2 linked regions of the Halioglobus japonicus genome follow. The protein of the gene in region 1 interacts with the protein of each later gene in a pairwise test. Links are inferred from orthologs where the notes say so. Each region holds a gene or a part of one and is shown on either strand. Other genes may lie near its edges.

Region 1 (3,874 bases):
GAGCTCATCCATCGCCTGACGCGTACCCTGCCACAGCGCCCGCAGCACGTCGTCCGGCAGGCGACGCAGCTGTACATCATGTTCATCTACCAGAGACTGTAGCGCCTGGTTGTTGCGGCCGGTGTATTCATCGAGCATATCCTGACTGGCCGCGCGCGCGGCGTGCTCAACAATTGCGCGCAAATCCTCCGGCAGCGCATTCAGTGAATCTTCATTGACGATGAATTCCAGTACTGAACCGGGTTCGTGCCAGCCCGGGTAGTAGTAGTATCTGGCCACCTCGTGGAAACCCAGAATACGATCGTTATAGGGCCCCACCCATTCGAGTGCATCGATAACGCCGGTTTGCAGTGAGGTGTAAAGCTCACCCCCCGGTATAGTGACTGCGGTCCCGCCGGCGGCGGCAAATACCTCGCCGGCCAGGCCGGGAATACGCATTTTCAGGCCGCGCAGGTCATCCGCGGTGTTCAGCTCTTTGTTAAACCAGCCGGCCATCTGCACACCTGTGCTACCCCCGGCAAACGGGACCAGGTTAAAAGGCGCATAGGCTTCGCGCCACAATTCGAGGCCGCCGCCGTAGTGCAGCCAGCCATAGGTTTCCTGGGCGTTAAGGCCAAACGGCACGGCGGTAAAGAATACCGATGAGGGCACCTTGCCCTTCCAGTAGTATGCGGCGCCGTGGCCGGCATCGGCCACCCCCTGGCTCACGGCATCAAACACCCCCAGGGCCGGCACAATCTCTCCTGCGCCATAAACGTGAATCTTGAGGCGCCCACCGCTCATCGCTTCGACGTTGCGGCTGAGGTTAACGGCGGCAGAACCAAGGCCGGGAAAGTTCTTCGGCCAGGTGGTGACCAGTTTCCACTCGATCACCTCGGCATTGCTGACACCACCTCCGGCGTAAACCGGGCCGCTATTGCGTGACGTATCCGTTGCCCATAGGGCAATAACAGCCACCAACGCGGCGACCAGTACCAGAATAATCAGGGGGCTTAAGCGCTTTTCCATATCGCCAGTGGCCATGCCTTGGTTTCCTCAATATTGTTGTTATTCAATCGAACGATGGGGCGCCTGGGTCAGACCAGCTGCAGGTTCGCGTACTGCAATACCAGCCACTTGCTGCCCTCGGTGTCGAAGTTGACTTCAACCCGGGCGGTGTTGCCTCGGCCTTCAAAGTTTAACACGGTGCCCTCACCAAAAATCTGGTGGTAAACACGCTGGCCGAGGCTCAGGCCCGTGTCTGGCACCTCTGCCTGGGAAAGCGTACTCACTGGCCGAGCCACGGTGGTATTGAGCCGCACTTCCTGCAGCAACTCCGCGGGGATCTCACGCACAAAGCGCGATGGTGCGTTAAAAGTTTCGCTGCCGTGCAGGCGTCGCGACTCGGCATAAGTCAGCACCAGCTTTTCCATGGCGCGGGTAATACCCACATAGCAGAGACGACGCTCTTCCTCCATGCGCCCGGGCTCCTCGGCAGACATACGGTGGGGAAACAGGTTTTCCTCCATGCCGGCGAGAAACACCAGGGGGAATTCAAGCCCCTTGGCGGAGTGCAGGGTCATCAATTGCACACTGTCCTCGTGCTCATCCGCCTGGGCATCGCCGGCATCCAGCGCGGCGTTATCCAGAAACTGCTGCAATGGCGACGCATCGTCGCCCTCTTCTGCCACGAACTGCTTGGCAGCGCTGACCAGTTCCTCGAGGTTTTCGATACGCGCCTGCCCCTTCTCACCTTTTTCTTTCTGGTGAAATTCAATGAGTCCAGAGGCGTGAATCACATGCTCGACCAGCTCTTCGAGGGATAGCTCATCCGTGCCCGTGTCGAGTTCATTGATCAACACCGCAAAGCCCTCGAGAGCACCCAGCGCCCGGGCGGGCAGCAGTTTCTCCTCAATCGCTGCGGCAATGGCCTGCCACAGGGAAACGGTACGGCTGCGAGCGACCTCGCGAACCACCTCGAGCGTTTTCGAACCAATGCCACGCGGCGGTGTATTGATGACACGCTCGATAGCAGCGTCGTCGCCGCGACTCTGGATCAGGCGCAGGTATGCCAGTGCGTTGCGAATCTCGAGCCGCTCATAGAACCGCTGGCCGCCGTAAATGCGATAGGGCAAGCCAGCCCTGATCAATCCCTCTTCCAACACCCGGGACTGGGCATTGGAGCGATACAGCACGGCCACTGACGACCGGTTCTGGCCACCGTCAATCCAGTCCTGGGCCTGTTCGACGATGAAGCGGGCTTCGTCGTGTTCATTGAAACCAGCGTAGAGCGTAATGGGATCACCGGACTCACCCGCAGTCCATAGCTCTTTACCCAGCCTGCCAAAGTTAAAGCCAATCACCCCATTGGCAGCCTGCAATATGGTCTGAGTGGAACGGTAGTTCTGCTCCAGGCGCACCGTGCGCGTGCCTTCGAAGTCATCCGCAAAGCGCTGGATATTCTCGATCTTGGCGCCGCGCCAACCGTAGATAGACTGGTCGTCATCGCCGACGGCTATGACCGGAATATGCTTCCCCGCCAGCACCCGCAGCCATGCGTACTGAATCGTATTGGTGTCCTGAAACTCGTCCACCAGAATTTGCTTGAAGCGTCCCTGGTAGTGCGCCAGGACTTCCGGCGCTTTGAGCCAGAGCTCATGAGCGCGCAATAGCAGCTCGGCAAAGTCCACCATGCCGCCGCGCTCACAGGCTTCCTCATAGGCGCGGTATACCTGCAACATAGTCTGGCCAAACAGGTCGCTATGGGGCACATCGATATGCCGCGACCGCAGCCCCTCATCCTTTTGCGAGTTGATGTACCACATGGCCTGCTTGGGCGGCCAGCGGCCCTCGTCCAGTTCGAGTTCGCGGCAAACGCGCTTCACCAGGCGCAGCTGGTCATCGCTGTCGAGAATCTGAAAATTCTGCGGAAGCCCCGCCTCTTTCCAATGCGCTTTCAACAGGCGGTGGGCGAGACCGTGGAAAGTACCCACCCACATGCCATGGGACGGCACCTGGAGCATTTCCTCGATACGCGAGCGCATTTCACGCGCCGCTTTATTGGTAAAGGTCACGGCGAGAATCGACCAGGGCGACAGCCCTTCGGCGCGAATCAGCCACGCAATGCGGTGCACGAGCACCCGGGTTTTGCCACTGCCGGCACCGGCCAGCACCAACAGGTTACCGCTGTCGGCAGCGACGGCTTCTCGCTGGGCTTCGTTAAGGGGGGAGAGAATATCTGATACATCCATGCCCGCATTCTACCCGACAGCCAAGGTCTGCGGTTCACATTTTTTCCATCCGCCACGGGCGCTATACTCACGCGGCACTGCACAGGAATTTCTCGCCATGGCGGCCACCGACAGACCCATACTTCCCGAGATTGAATCTCGCCTGCACAGCCTGCGCCGCTCGGAACGAAAGGTGGCGGAGCTGGTACTCGCCCAGCCTGACCAGGTCATGCACATGCGCGTTGTGGACCTGGCTGCAGCCGCCGGTGTCAGTGAGCCCACCGTTGTGCGCTTCTGCCGCGCCATTGGCTGCGAGGGCTTTGGCAACTTCAAATTGGCACTGGCCCGCAATGCAATGCCAACCTCTTCCGAACCGTTCTCGCTCAACGAGCGGGATACCGCGCGCGACTATACCTACAAGGTGTTTGACGCCACACTGGAAACCCTTACCCAGGTGCGCGACTCACTCGACCTGGATGCGATTGAAGCCGCTGTCGAGGCACTTGCCAACGCCAATAGGGCAGAGTTTTACGGCTTTGGCGCATCCGCTCCGGTTGCCATTGATGCCCAGCACAAGTTTTTTCGTCTGCAGATACCCAGCGCCGCCCATTCAGACCCGCACATTCAGGCCATGGTGGCCATGTCCCTGACCCCGCGCGATGTCG
Region 2 (3,772 bases), 1.8 Mb from region 1 along the record:
CACAACGACGGGCACTTCCACGCCCACTTCTTCGACCGCGCCGATCACGCCTTCTGCGATCAGGTCACAGCGTACGATACCGCCGAAGATGTTGATCAGTACCGCTTTTACGTTGTCGTCAGACAGAATGATCTTGAACGCCTCGGAAACACGTTCCTTGGTAGCGCCGCCACCCACGTCCAGGAAGTTGGCCGGGAAACCACCGTGCAGTGCAACGATGTCCATGGTGCCCATGGCCAGACCAGCACCGTTGACCATGCAGCCGATGTTGCCGTCCAGGGCCACATAGTTCAGTTCCCACTGGGCAGCGTGCGCTTCGCGCTCGTCTTCCTGTGAGGGATCGTGCATTTCACGCAGATCCGCCTGACGGTACAGGGCATTGCTGTCGACGCCGATCTTGGCGTCCAGGCAGTGCAGGCTGCCTTCATCGGTGATCACCAGCGGGTTGATCTCGATCAGCGCCAGGTCCTTGTCGATGAACATCTGGGCCAGGCCCATGAAGATTTTAACGAACTGCTTGATCTGAACACCGGTCAGGCCGAGCTTGAACGCCAGGTCACGGCCCTGGTAGGGCTGCGGACCCGCGAGAGGATCGATGGTCGCCTTGAGGATTTTCTCGGGAGTTTCCTCGGCTACCTTCTCGATTTCAACACCGCCTTCGGTAGACGCCATGAACACGATACGACGTGTGGAGCGATCCACCACTGCACCGAGGTACAGTTCTTCGGCAATGTCAGTGCAGGATTCCACCAGGATCTTGCTTACCGGCTGACCATTTTCGTCAGTCTGGTAGGTCACCAGGTTTTTGCCGAGCCAGTTGGAGGCGAATTCCCTGATCTCATCCTTGGACTTGACCAACTTTACGCCGCCGGCCTTGCCGCGACCACCTGCGTGTACCTGGGCTTTAACCACCCACATATCACCGCCAATCAGATCCGCCGCTTCTGCCGCATCCTCAGGGGAGTCTACTGCGTACCCCTTGGATACCGGCAGTCCGTATTCGGCAAACAGTTGCTTGCCCTGATACTCATGAAGATTCATGTGCTGTCCTGCTTTTCTCTAAATAGCTATTGCTGCTTAATTAACGGGCCCAATGAGTTTCCCCATCAAGCCCCCTGTTTACCTGTGCACGCCGGCGATTGGTCTTATTGTTACGTGCGCGGGCGAATTCTACTTGCGTTTCTTCCTGTTGGCGATATGAATCGCCCCACCATCCACAGCCAGTGCAGCTTCGTGTACCGCCTCTGACAGGGTCGGGTGACCAAACACCGTCAGCGCCAGATCTTCTGCGCTGGAGCCGAATTCCATGGCGATGACCACCTGCTGGACCAGATCAGCCGCTGAAGGGCCGACAATATGGCAACCCAGGATGCGGTCGGTCTCTTCGTGGGCCAGGAGCTTGACCAGACCATCGGAGTCGTTGGAGGCCAGTGCGCGACCATTGGCCACGAACGGGAAAGTGCCCGCCTTGTAAGGTACACCTTCGGCCTTGAGTTCCTGCTCGGTCTTACCGACGGCAGCAACCTCAGGGTGGGTGTAAATCACCGACGGAATGCAATCGTAGTTCATCTGGGCTGGCTTGCCGTGAATACGCTCGGCGACCATGATGCCCTCTTCCGATCCCTTGTGCGCCAGCATCGGGCCGCGCACGACATCGCCTACCGCGTAGACGTTGGGGGCTTCTGTCTCACAGAAGTCGTTGACGAAAATAAAGCCACGCTCATCGAGTGTAATGCCGGAATCGGAGCTGAACAGCTCTTCTGAACGCGGGCGACGACCGACTGCGACAATAAGCTTGTCGAATGTTTCGCTGTGCTCACCATCGGCAGTGCTGTATGACACGACCACTTCTTTGCCCTTGACCTCGGTGCCGGTCACTCGCGCACCCAGGCGGATATCCAGGCCCTGCTTCTTGAAAATCTTGGCCGTTTCCTTGGAAATCTGCTGGTCCATCATGGGCAGGAAATCGTCCAGCGCTTCCAGCACCACAACCTCGGCGCCGAGACGGCCCCAGACCGAGCCCAGCTCCAGGCCGATCACACCGGCGCCGATGACACCGAGGCGCTTGGGTACTTCGGAGAATTCCAGAGCACCGGTAGAATCTACGATGACGTCACCGTCCACCGGCGCAGAGGGGATGTTGATGGGCAGTGAACCGGCCGCGATGATCACATTGCTCGCTTCTACGACCTGGACGTTACCGTCCTTGTCCGTCACCTCAACCTTGGTACCGGCGAGCAGCTTGCCGGTGCCCTGCAGGGTGGTAACGCCATTGTGCTTAAACAGGCCGGCCACACCGCCGGTCAGCTGGCCGACGATCTTTTCCTTACGCGCCAGCATGGCGGGCACGTCGATCGCCGTTTCACCCACGGAAATGCCGTGCAGGCCAAAGTCAGCTTTTGCTTCGTGGAACTTGTGGCTGGAGTCCAGCAGTGCCTTGGAGGGGATACAGCCGACGTTCAGGCAGGTTCCGCCCAGCTTGATCTTGCCTTTGTCATCGAGCCACTGCTCGACACAGGCGGTGGACATCCCCAGTTGCGCCGCCTTGATTGCAGCCACATAGCCTGCGGGGCCAGCGCCAATTACCACTACATCGAATTTCTCAGACATTTGTTTTCTCGTATCAAGTCCAGGTCAGGCCCGCCGCAGCGGGGCCATTTAAACATTAGAATTACAGTTGCAGCAGGATACGCGCAGGATCTTCAATCAAATCCTTGATCGCCACCAGGAACTGTACCGCTGTCTTGCCGTCGATCAGACGATGATCGTAAGACAGTGCCAGATACATCATGGGCAGAATCACCACTTCGCCATTAACTGCCATGGGGCGCTCCTGGATCTTGTGCATACCCAGAATGCCGGTCTGCGGCGGATTGAGAATAGGCGTCGACATCAATGAGCCGAACACGCCACCGTTAGTCACGGTGAAGGTGCCACCGGTCATATCTTCAATCGTCAGCTTGTTGTCGCGTGCGCGCAGTCCAAGATCCTTGACCGCTGCTTCCACGTCAGCCACGCTCATAAAGTCAGCGTCTCGCAGCACCGGTACCACCAGGCCACCCTCGGTGGATACCGCTACACCGATATCCTGGTAGCCGTGATAAACAATGTCGTTACCGTCAATCGACGCATTGACCTCGGGGTATCGCTTCAGCGCCTCACAGGCGGCCTTCACAAACATGCCCATAAAGCCAAGGCGCGTACCGTTATGGGTCTTTTCGAACTGCTCTTTGTACTTACTGCGCAGAGCCATCATCGGCGCCATGTTCACCTCGTTAAAGGTGGTCAGCATGGCGGTTTCTTGAGTGGCATTGAGCAGGCGCTCGGCAATCTTGGCGCGCATGCGGGTCATCGGCACGCGCTTCTCGATCCGCTCGCCAGTGGGCGCAACAGGCGTGGCGGGTACTGCGGCAGGCGCAGGAGCAGCGGCCGGGGCAGGCGCACTGGCAGCAGCGGCATCGCCACTTTTTATGTACATCAGAATATCTTCTTTGGTAATACGGCCGTTCTTGCCGGTACCAGTTATGCGGGAGATATCGAGCTTGTGCTCTTCAACCAGCTGCCTCGCAGCCGGGCCCAGCAGCGCAGCGAGGTCTTCGACAGCTTCCGCCGGCGTGGCAGCTTCGGCAGGTGCGTCGCTCGCGGCGGCCGCAGGCGCGGACGCGGCAGCACCCTGCTCCAGGCTCGCCAGCAATTGCTCAGACTCGATGGTATCGCCTTCCTGAGCGTGGATCTTGGTAATGACACCGTCCTCCGGTGCTACCACCTCCAT

The links. Proteins that work in one complex are often made in the same cells at the same time.
Region 2: the proteins of uvrD (region 1) and lpdA interact in binary tests that used the Escherichia coli proteins (3 or more experiments, as listed by UniProt). The link is inferred for Halioglobus japonicus from one-to-one orthologs.

Annotation. Positions count from the first base shown.
Region 1 is NZ_CP019450.1:659,867-663,740, reverse strand. The notes cover bases 654-3,653. They hold uvrD (DNA helicase II), read right to left. Parts: upstream 3,231-3,653; coding sequence 1,077-3,230; downstream 654-1,076. Other genes in these bases: BST95_RS03140 (SIS domain-containing protein), read left to right, coding at 3,229-3,653; BST95_RS03150 (TRAP transporter substrate-binding protein), read right to left, coding at 654-1,023. Also shown: more of BST95_RS03150, read right to left, coding at 1-653; more of BST95_RS03140, read left to right, coding at 3,654-3,874. UniProt on the Escherichia coli protein: A helicase with DNA-dependent ATPase activity. Unwinds DNA duplexes with 3'-5' polarity. Translocates on single-stranded DNA with 3'-5' polarity. Initiates unwinding more efficiently from a nicked substrate than double-stranded DNA.
Region 2 is NZ_CP019450.1:2,507,953-2,511,724, reverse strand. Bases 391-3,288 are described here. They hold lpdA (dihydrolipoyl dehydrogenase), read right to left. Parts: upstream 2,611-3,288; coding sequence 1,171-2,610; downstream 391-1,170. Other genes in these bases: odhB (2-oxoglutarate dehydrogenase complex dihydrolipoyllysine-residue succinyltransferase), read right to left, coding at 2,672-3,288; sucC (ADP-forming succinate--CoA ligase subunit beta), read right to left, coding at 391-1,041. Outside these bases: more of sucC, read right to left, coding at 1-390; more of odhB, read right to left, coding at 3,289-3,772. UniProt on the Escherichia coli protein: Lipoamide dehydrogenase is a component of the glycine cleavage system as well as of the alpha-ketoacid dehydrogenase complexes.